Regions from separate parts of the Paraburkholderia sp. MM5477-R1 genome, predicted to be linked through region 2. Evidence: riboswitches for the same ligand, from Rfam matches in the RefSeq annotation. Region 2 holds a riboswitch; the other holds the start of a gene.
The links. Region 2 has a riboswitch for thiamine pyrophosphate ahead of thiC (phosphomethylpyrimidine synthase ThiC). Riboswitches for the same ligand answer to the same signal wherever they lie in the genome.
Positions count from the first base shown of each region.

Region 1 (8,855 bases), on a different contig from region 2:
CAACCCGAGTACGAAGCCGACGAACAGCCCCGACACCGCGATGATCACGAGCGAATAATTACCGACAAAGTGGATCTGCTTCGTGACAAGACGCGGGCGGCGCAGCAGCGGGAAAAACTCGAGCACGAGCCGCAGGAAGAAGCGCGTCGCGTAGCCGGCGGTGCCGAGCCCGGTGATGACCGAGCGACCGATCGTACTGATCATGACTGGCCTCCGCCGATGCCGAAGTCCGCCGCGAGCGGCGTCTGCGCCGGATAGTGGAATCTGAACGGGCCGTCCGGCGCGCCATCGATGAACTGCCGCACGGTCGGATCGGTCGACGCGCGCAGTTCGTCGGGCGTGCCCTCGGCAAGCACACCGCCGTTGGACAGGAAATACACGTAGTCGGCGATTGCGAATGATTCCGGCACGTCATGCGTGACGAGAATCGACGTGGCGCCGAGCGCCCGGTTCAGCGTGCGGATCAGGTTCGCGGTGATGCCGAGCGAGATTGGGTCGAGACCGGCGAACGGCTCGTCGTACATCATCAGTTCGGGGTCGAGCGCGATTGCGCGCGCGAGCGCCACGCGTCGCGCCATGCCGCCGGAAATCTCGGACGGCAGCAGGTCGCGCGCGCCGCGCAGACCGACCGCGTTGAGCTTCATCAGCACGAGGTCGCGCAGCAGTTCTTCGGGGAGATCGGTGTGCTCGCGTAGCGAGAAGGCGACGTTTTCGAACACCGACATGTCGGTGAACAGCGCGCCGAACTGGAACAGCATGCCCATCTTGCGGCGCAGCGCGTAAAGGCCTTCGCGCGTCTGCTCGCCGATGTCCTCGCCATGGAACAGCACCTGGCCGCGCTGGGCGCGCACGAGGCCGCCGATCAGCCGCAGCACCGTGGTCTTGCCGCAACCCGAGCCGCCCATGACCGCGACGACCTGACCGCGACGAAAGCGCAGATTCAGATTCGACAGGACGAGCCGGTCGCCGTAACCGAAGTCGACGTCGCGCAGCTCGAGTAAGGTCTCGGGATAGGAAGGCACCAAACTGACAATCCTTTTACAGGGAAGGCCGAATTATAGGGCCATCGTGCAAAAGCTGCCGTGAGGTGCCCCGTTCCTTGACTATGCCTGACGATTATTGCGTAAACGTGTGTTGCAGTGCAGAAACGGCGGCGGCCGGGTCGGCCGCTTCCGTCACCGCGCGCACCACGGCCGCGCAGCCGACACCGGTCGCGAGCACGTCCGGCAGCACCTGCAGATCGATCCCGCCGATCGCGACGAGCGGCACCACGCCGTCGAGCAGCCGCACATAGCGTGCGAGGCGGCGCAAGCCCTGCGGCGCGGTCGGCATGACCTTGGTCGTGGTCGGGAACACGGCGCCCAATGCAATGTAGCTCGGCCGGAAATGCAGCGCCTTCAGCATCTCGTAGAAGCCATGAGTGGACAGGCCCAGGCGGATGCCCGCGTCGGCCAGCGCGGACAGATCCGCGGTATGCACGTCTTCCTGGCCGAGGTGCACGCCGTATGCGCCCGCCTCGAGCGCCGCCAGCCAGTGATCGTTGATGAACACCTGCGCGTCGTGCGCGCGGCCGGCCGCCACGCAGCGCGCGATTTCGCGCTTCAGCTCGTCGGCGGGTTGGGCCGACTTGCGGCGCAACTGCACCGTCTTCACGCCGAAGCCGACCACCCGTTCGACCCAGTCCGCGGTCGGCAACACCGGATACAGGCCGAGCCTTGCCGGGCAGCGCGGGAACGCCTTGGCGGGTGCCGCCGGCAGGTCGGTAAGGCGCGGAAAGCGAGCGAGGTCGGCCGGGAAAGCATCGTCGGCGCGGGTCTCGTCGCCATCGCGCCACGCGAGCGCGAGCACCAGCGCGTCGTGCGGATCGAAACCGCAGTCGAGGAACGCGGCAAGCGCGGGAATCCAGTCTTCCGCCAGATGGCCTTCGAGGCCGTACTTCTCGCCGCCCAGATGCAGCGTCGCGCGGTTTTCCGCGGCGACGATCACGCCCGCACCCCGCGTCAGCCAGCGCGCGATCTGCTCGCCGTGCTGCTGTGCGTCGGCGATCACGATCAGGTCGCCACCGTTCGGTTCGTCGGGTGCGATCAGGCAGATGCGCCACGGCGCGTGCGTCGGCGGCCAGTCGCCGAGACGTGCGCGGATGCGCTCGGCGGCTTCGATGAGTTCGTCGGCCGTCGGCCAGAACAGATCGCGGTCCTTCAGCGTCAACGACTGAGTCATGCGGCACCTCCATCCTGATGCCAGAACGGCATGCCGATCACCGGCGTGCTCGCGTGCGCGCTCTCGCGCTCGGCCATCGGGCCCGCGAGATACGCTTGCCGACCCGCCTCGACGCCCAGCGCGAACGCGCGCGCCATCGCGTCGGGGTGCGTCGCCTGCGACACGGCCGTGTTCAGCAGCACGCCGTCGAAGCCCCACTCCATCACCTGGGCCGCATGCGACGGCACGCCGAGCCCGGCGTCGACGATCAGCGGCACGTCCGGCAGCCGCTCGCGCAACACGCGCAGCCCGTATGGATTGATCACGCCCTTGCCGGTGCCGATCGGCGCGCCCCACGGCATCAGCGCCTCGCAGCCGGCGTCGAGCAGACGGCGGCCGATCACCAGATCTTCGGTGCAGTACGGCAGCACCTTGAAGCCATCCTTGACGAGCCGCGCGGCGGCTTCGATCAGGCCGACCGGGTCGGGCTGCAGTGTGTAGTCGTCGCCGATCAGTTCGAGCTTGATCCACTCGGTCTCGAAGATTTCGCGCGCCATGTGCGCGGTCGTCACCGCTTCACCGACGCTCAGGCAACCCGCCGTGTTCGGCAAGAGCGGCACGCCATGGCGCTTGAGCAGATCGAAGAAGCCGGCTTCGGCGTGGCCCTCGTTCATCTGACGGCGCAGCGCGACCGTCACCATGCCGGGGCGCGCGGCGTCGATCGAATCGGACAGCGATTGCAGCGACGGATAGCGCGATGTGCCGATCAGCACACGGCTTGCAAAAGTTTGACCGTATAGCGTCAGCGCGTCGGCGGTCTCGTGAGAAGTCATTTGCATCATCCTGGTTTGCCCTCGCGGCTAGAACCGACCGCGTTGCGGCAATGGGTTTTCGGCGACGGTTGTTGCGTTCGGTAAGCGACAGGCTGGCGCGGTCGCGCTCAGCCGCCCGCGACCGGCTGCACGACGTCGAGCCGGTCGCCCGTTTGCAACGCGCGCGCCGCATGCTGCGCACGCGCGACGAAATCGCCGTTGAGCGCGACCGCGAACGGCGGACGCGCGCCAAAGGCGGCGAGCGCATCGGCGACAGTCGCGCCCTCGGGCAGCGACAACGGCTTCTGATTGATGTGAATGTCCATGGTGTTCGAATACGGCTCAATCGATGGCGCAAGCGGCATCGCGCGCGGCACGTTGGCCGCTACGCTCGGGCCGGCTCGCGCGCGAAATGCTGCTGGAACAGCTCGCTCCAGCGTGAGTCGCGCCGCCAGCCGGCGAATGCGTCGGCATCACCGACGCGGCCGTCGAGCAGCGCGCTCGCGAAGCGCACGGCTTCGTCGGCGACTTCGGGCGCGATCATGTAGCCGTGCCGGTACAGGCCGTTCACGCGCAGCGTGCGCGCGCCGTCCCACAGCAGCGCGGGACGATGATCGGGCAAGGTCGGCCGGCACTGCGAATTCAGCTCGAGAATGCGCGCCTCGCCGAAGCCCGGGTGCACCGAAAACGCCGCGCTCAGCAACTCGAGCGCCGAACGCACGCTGACGGGCGACATGTCCTCGCCCTCCACCTCGGTCGCGCCGATCACGTAGAGGCCGTTCTGCTTCGGCGCGATATACAGCGGGTAACGCGGATGCAGTAGCCGCACCGGGCGCGTCAGCTGCAGGTGAGGCGCATGCACGCGCGCAACTTCGCCGCGGATGCCGCGCAGCGTCGGCAGCACCGGCTTCGCGCCGAGCCCGCGGCAATCGATGGTGATGCCGGCCTCGGGCAGCGACGCGTCGTCGATCGGCGTGTTCCAGTGCGTGTCGACGCCGCGCTCGGCAAGCCCGGCCGCGAGCGCGGACAGCACCTGGCGGTTGTCGAGCTGGCCTTCTCGCGGCAGCAGCCAGCCTTGGCTGAAGCGGCCGGCCAACGCGGGTTCGGCGGCGCCGATCTGCGCGCCCGCCAACGCGACGAAGCCGCCGTCGAGCAACTCGGCCGGCGCGTTCGCACGCACGCGCCGCTCGAATAGCGGCGCCTCGGTGCGATCCGCGTGATGCCAGACGACGAGCGTGCCGTTGCGCTGGAAAAACACCGGCTCCGGCAGTTCGGCAAGCACGCGCGGCCAGCTTTCGAGCGAACTCGCGCCAAGCCGCGTGATCAGCAGCTCGGCGCTCGCGGCCTCTGCCAGCGGCGCGAGCATCGCGGCGGCGACCCACGCGGCAGCCTGCGAACCGGTGGCATCGCCGCGCTCGTAGAGCGCCACGCGATGCCCGTCGCCAGCGAGGTGCCACGCGACCAGGCGGCCGCACAGGCCGCCGCCGAGCACGGCGAAATCGGGTCGGGCGGGACGGTTCATCGCGCGCGCTCCGTTCGACTGCGGTGGGCAAAACCAAAACGGCACGGCTCGCCCGAGGCGGCGTGACGAAGGGAAAAATGCATGTCTGAAGAATAGGCGGTCATCGAGTCCTTTCCGTACGGCCAAAAACGCACGTACCCAGGACGAAACCGGCGGGTGAAGCCGGCCGGTCACGACGTGCACATGTGAGCTGCGCTCGCCGCCCGGCGGGGAATGGAAGACGGTTGCTTCCGGAAACTTCCCGCGCCGGTATTACCCGGATCGGGTGCAAAGGGTCTCTCTCAGCCTCGCCGCCCCGGCATGAAAGTCATGCCGCCTGTGGGCGAAGCACCCCTGTTTCGTCGCAGGTCATTAGACCATAAAAGGCGCGGCGCCCGCAAACCAGCGCTCCATGGTGGCCACCCCAATTTTGATCTGGCACCGTCTATCGAGATGCCGGTGCGAAGCGGCCCGGCGCTCTGGCACAATGCCGTGACCGGTGCCGCAAAAACGCGGCGCGCGCGACGCTCGTGGCCGCATGCGTGGCGGCGGCACCGCAGCGGATGCCGGCCCCGAAAATTAATTTTCGCTTAAGGGCGTCACGCCAGAATCGGGCGCCCGTCCGGACTCGCGTTCATCGAGCGTGATGGCGCGATGCCCGGCCAGGTATCGCAGACCCGCGGCAGCCACGCCCTCGCAAAGGCGCCTGCTGTTCGCGGGATCGCCCGACATGGGTCAACCAGATCGGACCCGTACGCCGGAATGGCACTTCGGGTCAGCACTTCATCAGGATGCTCATGACACCACATACTTCCGCCAGCCCCGCGCTGCCGCCCGACGAAAAGGTCTCCGCGTGGACCCTGATCAAGCCCTACTGGGTTTCCGAGGAACGAGGCATCGCGTGGGGGCTGCTCGTCACGATCATCGTGATGAACCTGCTCGTCGTCTGGATCAACGTGCGCCTGAATAGCTGGAGCAGGGACTTCTACAACGCGCTGCAGGCGAAGAACGTCCACGACTTCCCGCACCTGCTGATGATCTTTACCGGACTCGCGTTCGGTTTCATCATCCTCGCCGTGTATGGACGCTATCTGCGCCAGATGCTCGGCTTCCGCTGGCGCCAGTGGCTGACCACCCGCTACCTGAACGAGTGGCTCGACGACAGCGCGTTCTACCGCATCGAGCGCGACCGTCTCGCCGACAACCCCGACCAGCGGATCAGCGACGACCTGCAGTCGTTCGCGACCACCACGCTGTCGCTAACGCTCGATCTGCTGTCGACCGTCGTCACGCTCGTGTCGTTCATCACGATCCTGTGGTCGCTCGCGGGCGCGTTGAGCATCTCGCTCGGCGGCATGCCGCTGCAGATCCCCGGCTACATGGTGTGGGCCGCGGCGCTGTATGCGGTGGGCGGCTCGCTCGTCACGCAGAAGGTCGGCCATCCGCTCGTGTCGATCAACTACCAGGCACAGAAAGTCGAGGCCGATTTCCGTTTCGGCTTGATCCGGCTGCGTGAGAACGCCGAGCAGATCGCGTTCTACAACGGCATGGAAACCGAGAAGACGAACGCGCGCACGCTGTTCGGCCGCATCCGCGACAACTGGTGGCAGGTGATGAAGTACACGAAGCGCCTCACCTTCGTGCTGAGCTTCTACGGCCAGATCGCGATCATTTTCCCGATCGTCGTCGCCTCGCCGCGCTACTTCGCGGGCGCGTTCACGTTCGGCGTGCTGATGCAGATTTCGAGCGCGTTCGGCACGGTCAGCGATTCGTTCTCGTGGTTCATCAACAGTTATACGAGCCTCGTCGAATGGCGCGCGACCGTGAACCGGTTGCGCGAATTCAAGCGCGTCGTGCATTCGCCGCGTCTGAAGGAATCGGTGTCGCCGGCCACGGAACATGGCGGCATCAATCTGCATTTCGTCGACAGCAACACGCTTACCACCGACAGCCTCCAGCTCGCCCTGCCCAATGGCAACCCACTGTCGCGCATCCGCGATATCGCGATCCGGCCGGGCTCGCGCTGGCTCGTGCGCGGTCCGTCGGGCGCCGGCAAGAGCACGCTGATGCGCGCGCTCGCGGGCCTGTGGCCGTTCGGCGACGGCTCGATCGACGCACCAGTCAACGCGCGCATGATGTTCATCCCGCAGATCAGCTACATGCCGATCGGCACGCTGAAGGCGGCGCTCGCGTATCCGTCGGCGGCGGACACCTATGGCGACGACGAATGCCGCGACGCGCTCATCACCTGCCATCTGTCGGAATACGCGGACCGTCTGCAGGAAACGGCGCACTGGACTCGCGTGCTGTCGCCGGGTGAGCAGCAGCGCTTCGCCGCCGCGCGCGTGCTGCTGCACAAGCCGGACTACCTGTTCCTCGACGAAGCGACCAGCGCGCTCGACGCGGAAAACGAGGCGCGGCTCTATCGGCTGTTCACCGAGCGGTTGCCGAAGGCCGCGATCGTCAGCGTCGCGCATCGCGAATCGCTCGCAGCGTTCCATGACGAAACGCTCGACGTCGAGCGTTCTGTCGAAGCGGTAGCGGCGTGAGCGACGCGAGCGGCGCTCACGTCAGCGAAGCGCACGGCACCGCCGCTCGGGTCGTGCTGATCACCGGCGCCGGTTCCGGCATCGGTGCGGCGCTCGCACGGCGCCTCGCGGCGCCGCATACGTCGTTGATGCTGCACGCGCGCGGCGCAGACGACGCCTCCCGTCGACGGCTCGTGCAGGTTGCCGCCGACTGCACGGCAAGCGGCGCACGCTGCGCGACCGTGTTCGGCGACCTCGCCGAGCGCGGCGCGGCGGAGCACGTGATCCATCAGACGCTCGCGAGCTTCGGCGCACTCGATCAACTGGTCGCGAACGCCGGCCATGCGCAGCGCCAAACGCTGGCCGCGCTCGATCCCGACACCTTCGGCGCCGCCTTCGCCGCGATGCCAGCCGCCTTCGCCGCGCTCGTGCGGCGCGCGATGCCCGCGCTCGAAACATCGAAGCGCGGTCGCGTGGTCGCCTTGAGTTCGTTCGTCGCGCATCGCTATCGCGCGGATGCGCCATTCGCCGCGACGGCGGCCGCGAAAGCGGCACTCGAAGCGCTTGCGAAAACGGCGGCCGCGGAGCTCGCGCCGCTCGGCGTGACCGTCAATTGCGTGGCGCCGGGCTACACGCGCAAGGATCGCGGCCCAAGCGCCGACAGCGCGGCCGTGTGGGCGCACGCCGCCGAAGCCACGCCGCTCGGTCATGTTGCCGAACCGGACGACGTCGCCGCGCTGATCGCATTCCTGCTGTCCGACGCGGCACGCCACATCACCGGCCAGGTGATTCACATCGATGGCGGCTTGACGCTCGGTTAAGCCTCGCCTGCGCGCCGGCACCTCCGGGCGCAACATCCGGAAAGACACGAGAAGAGTTCGAAAGCATTTGCGGAGCGCGCAAGCTGTTCCGCGCTTTGAAAATGCCGGCGAGCAGCGACGATAGTCGTACGGGCCGCGCCATGCGCCGGCCGTCGTTGATGTCAGTCACGTCTTTCATCGCAACCGCTCTTCGGACTCCTCGCCCATGTCATTCGCTCGCCGTGTTTCACCTTTGCTCCCGTCTTTGCTCCCGCGCATCGCGCTCGCCTGCGGCGCGGCGCTGCTGCTCACGAACGCCGTCGATGCCGCGCAAACGACCGAGCCGAACCAACCCGCCGATATCTGCGCGGCGCTCACGCACATCGTCGATGCGAGCGATTTCCGGCGACTGCCAAACGAGACCGCCGCGCAACTGCCGGGCGTCTCCAATACGGACGATTGCCGCGCCAGCCCGCACGCGTACGACTGCCACTGGCGCGCGCACTGGCAAGCCGACGGCGTCATCAACGATCCGCTCGAAGAACTCGGCGCCGACATCGCCGCCTGCTTTCCGCGCGTCGTGCATGACGTCAACACACCGGTGCGCCAGCATTTCGTCGTGACCACCGACGCCCGTCGCGTGAACGTCACCGCGAGCGTGCAAGGTCAGAACGAACTGCGACTGCGCGTGACGCGCTGAGCGCGCGGCCGTCGCTGCTTTTGATGCTCCATCGCATTTCGTGACCGGGATCGGGCGCTGCCTCATGACCTCGTCGCCGACCGTGCGCGCGCCAGCGGCAACCAGGCATTCGCGCCTGGGTCTGGTCGCCTCGCTGATATGCCGGCGTCGTTGCGCCCTCGCCGCCTTCGCCGCGACGCTGACGCTCGCGCTCGACGGCTGCGCCTGGACGCTGATCCAGGCCGCCGACGCCACCGGCTCGGTCATCCAGGCCGGCTACGCGATCGCGTCGAACTACTCGTCGCCGACCTTCGTCAACGGGCGGCCCGCGGATTT
Region 1 covers NZ_JBNDMC010000009.1:77,593-86,447, forward strand. Annotated here, with positions in the region: gene mlaE (lipid asymmetry maintenance ABC transporter permease subunit MlaE) at 1-204, opposite strand, end outside; gene OKW35_RS43325 (ABC transporter ATP-binding protein) at 201-1,025, opposite strand; gene thiE (thiamine phosphate synthase) at 1,117-2,220, opposite strand; gene OKW35_RS43335 (thiazole synthase) at 2,217-3,032, opposite strand; gene thiS (sulfur carrier protein ThiS) at 3,140-3,337, opposite strand; gene OKW35_RS43345 (FAD-dependent oxidoreductase) at 3,397-4,533, opposite strand; TPP riboswitch at 4,755-4,878, opposite strand; gene OKW35_RS43350 (ABC transporter ATP-binding protein/permease) at 5,310-7,061, shown strand; gene OKW35_RS43355 (SDR family NAD(P)-dependent oxidoreductase) at 7,058-7,861, shown strand; gene OKW35_RS43360 (hypothetical protein) at 8,067-8,540, shown strand; gene OKW35_RS43365 (hypothetical protein) at 8,605-8,855, shown strand, end outside.
Region 1: it holds a riboswitch for thiamine pyrophosphate, as region 2 does, so the genes downstream of both, OKW35_RS43345 (FAD-dependent oxidoreductase) here and thiC (phosphomethylpyrimidine synthase ThiC) in region 2, are expected to answer to the same signal.

Region 2 (8,855 bases):
GATTGCGCATGACGGCGCGTCGCTCTGATTCGGCGGACGCTCGCAACTGGCCTCGACAAAGCGGCGTCGCCCGATTTAAGCGGGTGCTGCATGAAACCTTCCAAGGATAGAGCGCCTTACCGGCGCGTCAAGCCGGGAAAGTACGGGCGGGGTATGCGCGGTGGAGGGCGATACGCGCGGAAAAACGACTCATGAAGAAGCGCGCGCGCCGGCAGTTGAAGTGCCGGCGCGTGCACGCTCCGCGACGAAAGAGGACAGGTCAATGCGAGTGGCCGCCCCAATGGCCACCCCAATGGCCGCCCCAATAACCGCCAATGCCGATCGCAATCGACGGTCCGTAGTAGGCGGGGTAGCCGTAATAAGCGGGATAAGGCGGCGGATAGTAGGCGGGATAAACCGGCGGCGCCGCATACACGGGCGCGGGGACCGCATAACCGGGCGGCATGTCTTGCGGTGCGACCTGCATTTGCGCCTGGGCTTGAGGCGGCTGCTGTTGATCGGTCGCCGGCGCGGTTTGGTCGGCTGTGGTCGCGGGCGCGGTCGAATAGTACGACGGATAATAGCCGGCGGGATAGTAGCCGGCCGGGTAATAACAGCCTGCAAAAAAGAGACTCGAGGCGAGCACGCAAATCGCGGTGGCGGGCCGCGCGAACCTCGCGGAAAAACTGGACGAATCGCGTGGCGTCGAGAGGCGCACCACGCAAAGATGGGTGACGACGCGGGACTTCATGGCGCGCTCCTCGATGAACCGATGCCGCCTTGCGCGACGTCGTTATGAGGAGCTTACGCTCTTGCCGCGGCAGCGCTGTGGCAAAACCGCAACCGCATATTTCAGCCTATTTCCACGCGCGCTGTCGGGACGAGGGCGCACTGCATCCGCCGCCCTCGGCAGTCCGGATCGTGGTCCGAAAAAAATCGTTTGCTGTCCTGTATGAATCGTTGGACGCGTCATCGGACGCAACGCTCACTTGCCGACCTGGTTACCGATGACACCGCCTACCGCCGCGCCGCCCAACGTCGACAAGCCGTTGCCGCCGATTGCCGCGCCAGCGGCGCCGCCGACACCCGCGCCGATCGCGGTGTCGCGTGTGCGTGGGGACATGTCGCCGCATGCCGCGAGACCCGCGACAAGTGAAAGGGCGGCTGCGACCGTACCAAGACGAGTACCGAGATGACGGATCGATTTCATGATGCTGACTCCGCTCGTTGTTGGAAACAGATGTTTCCTTCTCTCAGCACGCAACGTGCCTGCTCGATGCGGTGGAAAAGAAAAGCCCGCCATGCCGGCGGGCTTCGATACTGCAGTGCTGGTTCGCGCGAATCGCGCAACCCGCTCATTGCCGCTGATAAATCTCCGCGCCTTGCTTCATGAACTCGATCGACTTTACTTCCATGCCTTTCTTCAGCGCTTCGTCGTCGGTGACGCCTTGTTGCGCGGCGAACTCGCGTACGTCCTGGGTGATCTTCATCGAGCAGAAGTGCGGGCCGCACATCGAGCAGAAATGCGCGACCTTGGCCGAATCCTTCGGCAGCGTTTCGTCGTGGAATTCGCGCGCCTTGTCCGGGTCGAGACCGAGATTGAACTGGTCTTCCCAGCGGAATTCGAAGCGCGCCTTCGACAGCGCGTTGTCGCGCACCTGCGCACCCGGATGACCCTTCGCGAGATCGGCGGCATGCGCGGCGAGCTTGTACGTGATGATGCCGGTCTTCACGTCGTCCTTGTTCGGCAGACCGAGGTGTTCCTTCGGCGTCACGTAGCACAGCATCGCGGTGCCGAACCAGCCGATCATCGCGGCGCCAATGCCCGACGTGATGTGGTCGTAGCCCGGCGCGATGTCGGTGGTCAGCGGCCCGAGCGTGTAGAACGGCGCCTCGTCGCACCAGTCGAGCTGCAGGTCCATGTTTTCCTTGATCAGCTGCATCGGCACATGGCCCGGACCTTCGATCATCACCTGCACGTCGTGCTTCCACGCGATCTGCGTGAGTTCCCCGAGCGTCTTCAGCTCGCCCAGTTGCGCTTCGTCGTTCGCGTCGTAGATCGAGCCGGGACGCAGGCCGTCGCCGAGCGAGAAGGCCACGTCGTAGGCCTTCATGATTTCGCAGATCTCTTCGAAATGCTCGTACAGGAAGCTTTCCTTGTGATGCGCGAGACACCACTTCGCCATGATCGAGCCGCCGCGCGACACGATGCCGGTCATCCGGTTCGCCGTGAGCGGCACATATTGCAGACGCACGCCCGCGTGGATCGTGAAGTAGTCGACGCCTTGCTCGGCCTGCTCGATCAGCGTGTCGCGGAAGATTTCCCAGGTGAGGTCTTCAGCCTTGCCGTTGACCTTTTCGAGCGCCTGATAGATCGGCACCGTGCCGATCGGCACCGGGCTGTTGCGGATGATCCATTCGCGCGTTTCATGAATGTGCTTGCCGGTCGACAGATCCATCACCGTGTCGCCGCCCCAGCGGATCGCCCACGTCATCTTGTCGACTTCCTCGCCGATCGACGATGTCACCGCCGAGTTGCCGATGTTCGCATTGACCTTCACGAGGAAGTTGCGGCCGATGATCATCGGCTCGCTTTCCGGGTGATTGATGTTGTTCGGGATGATCGCCCGGCCGCGCGCGATTTCCTCGCGCACGAATTCCGCGGTGATTTCGGTGAGGCCGTTCGGACCGAACGCGCTCGCGCCGAATGCCTGGCCGGGGTGCTGACGGCCCATCATCGCGGCGAGCTTGGCGCCGTTCGGGCCGCTCGTCTTCAGGGTCTCGAGGTACTCGGCACGGCGCTGGTTTTCGCGAATCGCGATGTATTCCATTTCCGGCGTGATGAGGCCTTGCTTCGCGTAGTGCATCTGCGTCACGTTCCTGCCGGCAATTGCACGGCGCGGCGTGCGATGCAGTCCCGGAAAGCGCAGCTGCGCGGTGGCCGGATCGGCGGCGCGCTCGCGGCTGAAGCTGCTCGACAGACCGGTCAGCGGCTCGGTGTCGCCGCGCTCCTCGATCCACGCCTCGCGCAGTGCGGGCAGACCCGCGCGGATGTCGATCTCCGCGTCCGGGTCGGAGTAGGGGCCCGACGTGTCGTACACGTAGATCGGCGGATTCTTTTCGCCGCCGAAGCTGTCGGGCGTGTCGGCCTGCGAGATTTCGCGCATCGGCACGCGGATGTCCGGGCGCGAGCCGGTCACGTAGACCTTGCGCGAATTCGGCAACGGCGCGACGGCGGCCTCGTCCACATGGGCTTCGGCGGAAATAAACTTCGGATTGGCGTTCATGTAAGTCTCCGTACAAAGTGGGGCGGCTAAGCAGGAGACCGAGATGGAAGTAGTCGGAAATCGCGGAGAGGTGAGGCCCTTGAGGCTGGAGCGAAATCCGTACGCTTCCCTGCGCTGGCATTATCCAGATCAGGTTCAAAGGGTATTTCTCACCCACGCAACACGGACCTCCAGCTCCGCGCTACGCAGGACCCCCGCGTTAGCAGCGCACACGATACACCGCCCGCCCGCGGTTTGGCAACCTGTCTGAATGACTCAAAAAAACTGGTCCGGATGAAACCAGACATCTCCTATGCTTGATTCGAGACCGCATCAGACAAGGCAACTTACAGCGAGGGAACGGCCGCCTTACAGTGAAAAATCGTCGGCGGCTTCAGGCTGATACAGGATTTTGTCGAGCTTGAGCACTTTCTGATCGCCGCTGGGTGGCGTGAAACGGATGCTCTCGCCGCGGCGCGCGCCGAGCAGCGCGAGGCCAGCCGGCGAGAACACATTCAGGCGCCCTTGCGCGAAATCGGCGTTGGGCGGATAGACGACAGTCCACGTCATCTGTTCGCCGCTCGCTGCGTCGATCAGCGTCGCTTGCGAGTTCATCGTGACGACGTCGGCGGGGATGTCGTGCGAGTCGACGATTACCGCGCGTTCGAGCACATCGTCGAGCATGTGCTGCAACTTGGCGTCGGTGGCCGCGTATTTCTCGAGGCGGGTTACGTCGAGTTCGGTCAGGTAGCAGGTTTTGATCTTCTTCATCATCAGGACTCCGGATAAGGCGGTCATGGATGGCCGCATGCAACGACCCATGGGGTGGTCGGCGGATGAGTGGACGAATGGGAGAGCCCGGTGCCCGGCGACGCGGCCCTGGGTATTGGCGGGCTGCGTCAGCGAGGGCGCCGGGCGGCGTGAAGCGGGACCGTTCGGGACGTCTCGCCGGGGCCGTGCGACGCGACGTCCGCGCGCGCGCACTCGCCTGCGCGGCATGGGCGCAAGCGGGCGAGAGCACGGAAAGTCGGACGACGCAGAGAAGTCACGGGCAAAACGACCAGGTGTTGGGGAAAAGCGATCGAGAGGTGCCGGGCGACAAAGCGTGAGGCCGCGCGGCAGCAGCGAGACGAAAGTTCGATGTTAGCACGCTGTCTCACGCAGCTCCGTTTGCGACGTCGCGCCCGTCGATTGACCGTTTTTGTGCGGTGCGAGAAGAAAGCGGGGTGGTCCGCATTGCGTTCAAGCCAGTCAGAGGATTGCCGTTAAACAAAGTGCAGCGAAGGCCGCACTCCAGCGAAGCGATTCGCGGGATGGCGCGTGAATGGCGCGAGGCGACTCGCGCCGATTGACAAAGAGGTGCACATGAAAGCGGAAAGCAGGCGGTGGCGAACGTTCGGTCGCACAGTCGCGGTGGTGGCATTGCTTGCCGCGCCGCTGGCGGCGCCGGCGGCATCGACGGTGACGGGCGGCGTGATCCGGTTCGTGGGGATGATCGTTGCACCGCCGATGCAGATCAGCGTGGATACGGCGCCCATTGGCGTCGCCGTCGGTAGCGCGAGCGTGGCGGGTCAGCGCTTCTCGCGCACGGTGACGTTCAGCGCGCCGCCGGGCGTCGTCAGCGGGGCCGATGTCGCGCTCGAAGTGAGCGGCGGCACGCAGTCGCGCGATCTGGTGGCGGCGCGGTTCGTCGATGGCACCGGGCGCGTCGCGACGGCCCGCGACGGCCACTACGCGGTCGATCGCGCGGGCGGCGTGCTGTCGCTGAGCGCGAAGCGCACCGATATGGACACGCGCGTGACGGTGGTGGTCAGTTACGACTGAGTCGCGGGCGAGCTTTGGCTGGCTCGTCCCGCGCCGGAAAAAAATTAAAAGAGGCTTGTCATAACCGGCCGCGCGGCTCGACAAACGTGCAGATTACGATCGGAGCACGTCATGTCGACCGCGCACAATCGCTCGATACTTCAGCGCTTTACGACTTTTTCGACGCCCGCCGTCGGCCTCGCGCTTTTTCTGCTGAGCGGTTCCGGCATCAGTGCGGCCGACGCGGCCGGGCCCCTATGCGCCACGCACAGCCCCGCGCACCGCGTCGCGCTCGTCGAGCTGTACAGCAGCGAGGGCTGCGATAGCTGCCCGCCCGCCGACCGCTGGCTCAGTCAATGGAAAAGCGACGGCGCCGCGCACGGCATCGTGCCGCTCGCGCTGCACGTCGACTACTGGAACAGCCTCGGCTGGACCGACCGCTTTTCCCAGCATCGCTTCACCGAACGTCAGCAGACGCTGACGCGTCTCGCGGGCGCGCACACGCTCTATACGCCGGAAGTGTTCGTCGCGGGCCGCGAGCTGCGCGACTGGTCGCAACGCGACAGTTTCGAGCGCCGCATCGACGAGCTCGTCGCCGAACCCGCCCAGGCGAGCGTCGCACTTGCGCTGAGCCCGCGTGCGCCCGGCGCGTTCGATGTCGATGCGCAGTTCAGCACGACGGCAGCCGCCGCCACGGGTGCGTTGAGCGCCTATCTCGCGATCTACGAGAACGCGCTGACGACGCAGGTCGGCGCGGGCGAAAACCGCGGCGCGACGCTGCATCACGAGCGCGTCGTGCGCGCCTGGTTCGGGCCCGTGCCGCTCGTCTCCGGTCACGCGCGGATCCATCAGGACATCGATGTACACGCTGCGAGCGTCGATGCGCAAGCCGATCCGAGCGCCAACGCCGCCGGCCGCTTCGGCGTGGTCGCGTTCGTCGAAAGCGACGCGAGCGGCGACGTGCTACAAGCGACCGACCTTCCCGCGTGCCGTTGATCGACCTCGCGCGCGCCGCATTCACTACCGCTGCTCGAGGAGAGCCCCATGTCCACACCCCACGCCTTGCGCCCCAGCGCACCCGCCGCGCCCACCGCGCCGAAGCGCGGCGCCATTCATCCGCTGTGGCTGCGCATCACGCATTGGCTGAATGCGCTCGCGGCGATCGTGATGATGCTGTCGGGCTGGCGCATCTACGACGCGTCGCCGATCTTCCCGGCGTTCACCTTCCCGACCGCGATCACGCTGGGCGGCTGGCTCGGCGGGGCGCTGCAATGGCACTTCGCGGCGATGTGGCTGCTGGTGTTCAACGGCCTCATGTATGTCGCGCTGAATCTCGCGAGCGGGCGTTTCGTGCGCAAGTTCCTGCCGCTGACGCCGCGCGCGGTACTGCGCGATTTCGTCGCCGCGTTGCGCGGGAAGCTTTCGCATGGCGATCTGCGCGTCTACAACGCGGTGCAGAAATTCGCCTACCTGTTCGCGATCGCCGATCTGATCGTGCTCGTGCTATCGGGGCTCGCGATCTGGAAGTCGGTGCAGTTTCCGCTGCTGCGCGAACTGATGGGCGGCTACGACAACGCGCGCATCGTGCACTTCAGCGCGATGTCGCTGCTGGCCGCGTTTCTCGCCGTGCATCTGGCGATGGTCGCGCTCGTGCCGCGCTCGTTGCTCGCGATGTTGCGCGGACGTTGAGCCCGCGGCTACCCATGCGCATGCTCACGCTCATGAAATCGCAACGCGAATTCCAAACGGATACCGAATCATGAACAAGCCGATAGAGAAACCAGCGGACCCATCCACACATCGTGTGAGCCACAAGCTCGACCGCGCATCGATCCTGCTCGATGCGAAGCGCGAACTGGCGATGCCGTCGCGACGCCTGTTCGGCAAGCAGCTCTTGACGCTCGGCGGCCTGTCGATGCTGACCGGCTGCTCGTTGACCGACGACGCTTCCGTGAACCGTTTCCTGACAGCCGTGTCGCGGCTGAACGATCGCGCGCAGGCCGCGCTGTTCGATCCGAAGCAGCTCGCGCCGACCTACACCGAAGCGCAGATCACGCGGCCGTTTCCCTTCAACGCGTACTACGGCATCGACGACGTGCCGCACGTCGACGGCTCAGATTATCAATTGAAGCTGAGCGGTCTCGTGACCGGCCAGCGCGTGTGGACGCTGCCCGAGCTGTACGCGCTGCCACATGGCGAGCAGATCACGCGACATATCTGCGTCGAAGGCTGGAGCGCGATCGGCCGCTGGGGCGGCACGCCATTCGGCGATTTTCTGCGGCGCGTCGGCGCGGACACGACGGCGAAGTACGTCGGCTTCAAATGCGCGGACGACTACTACGAAAGCATCGACATGCCGACCGCTTTGCATCCGCAAACGCTGCTGACGTTTTCCTACGACGGCGAACGGCTGCCCGCGAAATACGGCTACCCGATGAAGCTGCGCATGCCGACCAAGCTCGGCTACAAGAATCCGAAGCACATCGTCGAAATATTCGTCACCAACACGTATCCCGGCGGCTATTGGGTCGACCAGGGCTACAACTGGTTCGGAGGCTCCTGACGCATGCGGGCGCACGCGCGCTTGCGGCAGCGGCTTCGGAAGCACGCCGGCTCTCGCCGGCTTCGATTCATCCACCACCAAGGAGTCATCCCATGAAGAAGATTGCAGTTACCACGATCGCGTTGTTGATGCTGGCAAGCGGCGGCGCGGCCTTCGCGCAGGCGAGCGGCGCGATGTCGAACGATGAGATGTCGAAGAATGCGATGTCGAAAGATTCGATGTCCAAAGACAGCATGTCGAAGGACGGCATGAAAAAGGACACGATGAAGCACGGCTCGATGAAAAAGGGCGGCGACGCGATGAAACACGAGGCGTCGGGCGCGATGGGCAACTGAGTCGGCGCCGAGGGCGCTTAGCGATCCTGCCGATGCACGGCCGCGCATCGAACGGATCCGACACCGCAAGCCGGGGATGCGTCCCCGGCTTTTCTGTTGCAGGAAACCCAAAAGTTACGATTCTCTCGCGTGGCGTTCTCGGCGCTTACTGCATAATGCGGTGCGCGCCGGGGCTTTGCCAAGCTTGCGGCCGCGCAGCGCGGCCGCGTTGCATCGTGTCGTTCTGACCGGCGCGGCCGCCACCGCCGTTTCTGGCGCTTCCGGCGCCGCCCATCGTCTTCCCGTTCCACCGACATGTCCGCCAGCCTCGCCCGTCCGACCGCATCGCCGATGCGGTGCCCGCCATCCCGCCCGAAAGGTATCGACGCAGGCTCGGCGCCTCGCGGGCATCGAGCGCATCGCGCGGGTCGAGTGGCGACGGCGGACTGAAGCATGTCGCTGCAACGTTCAGCTTTTTCTCCGCGCGGCTGGCCGCTGCGTCTGCCGCAGTCGCGCAACGGGCGGATCGCGCTCGCGCTTGCCGTCGTTTATCTGGTGTGGGGCTCGACGTACCTCGGCGTGCACGTCGCGCTCGGCTCGTTCCCGCCGCTGCTGATGTCGGGCTTGCGCAACCTGTTCGCCGGCATCGGTCTGTTCGTGTTCGCCGCGCGCCGCAAGCCGATCTGGCCGAGCTTCGCCGAAATCCGCAACGCGGGCCTCGTCGGCACCATGCTGGTGGGTCTGTCGAGCGGCATGCTCGCCTACGGCATGCGCACGGTCGGCACCGGCACCGCGGCCGTGATGGTCGCGACCGTGCCGCTGTTCGCGACCGTGATCGCGGTCGTCGCCGGACGCAAGATCGGCCGCGGCGAATGGTTCGCGGTCGGGCTGGGGCTCGCCGGCATCGTGATTCTGAGTCACGGCGACAGC
Region 2 covers NZ_JBNDMC010000007.1:1,057,551-1,066,405, forward strand. Annotated here, with positions in the region: gene OKW35_RS33820 (hypothetical protein) at 260-730, opposite strand; gene OKW35_RS33825 (glycine zipper 2TM domain-containing protein) at 965-1,189, opposite strand; gene thiC (phosphomethylpyrimidine synthase ThiC) at 1,335-3,266, opposite strand; TPP riboswitch at 3,355-3,472, opposite strand; gene OKW35_RS33835 (GreA/GreB family elongation factor) at 3,615-4,016, opposite strand; gene OKW35_RS33840 (hypothetical protein) at 4,611-5,069, shown strand; gene OKW35_RS33845 (DUF1223 domain-containing protein) at 5,181-6,044, shown strand; gene OKW35_RS33850 (cytochrome b/b6 domain-containing protein) at 6,093-6,737, shown strand; gene OKW35_RS33855 (molybdopterin-dependent oxidoreductase) at 6,808-7,611, shown strand; gene OKW35_RS33860 (pentapeptide MXKDX repeat protein) at 7,704-7,946, shown strand; gene OKW35_RS33865 (EamA family transporter) at 8,379-8,855, shown strand, end outside.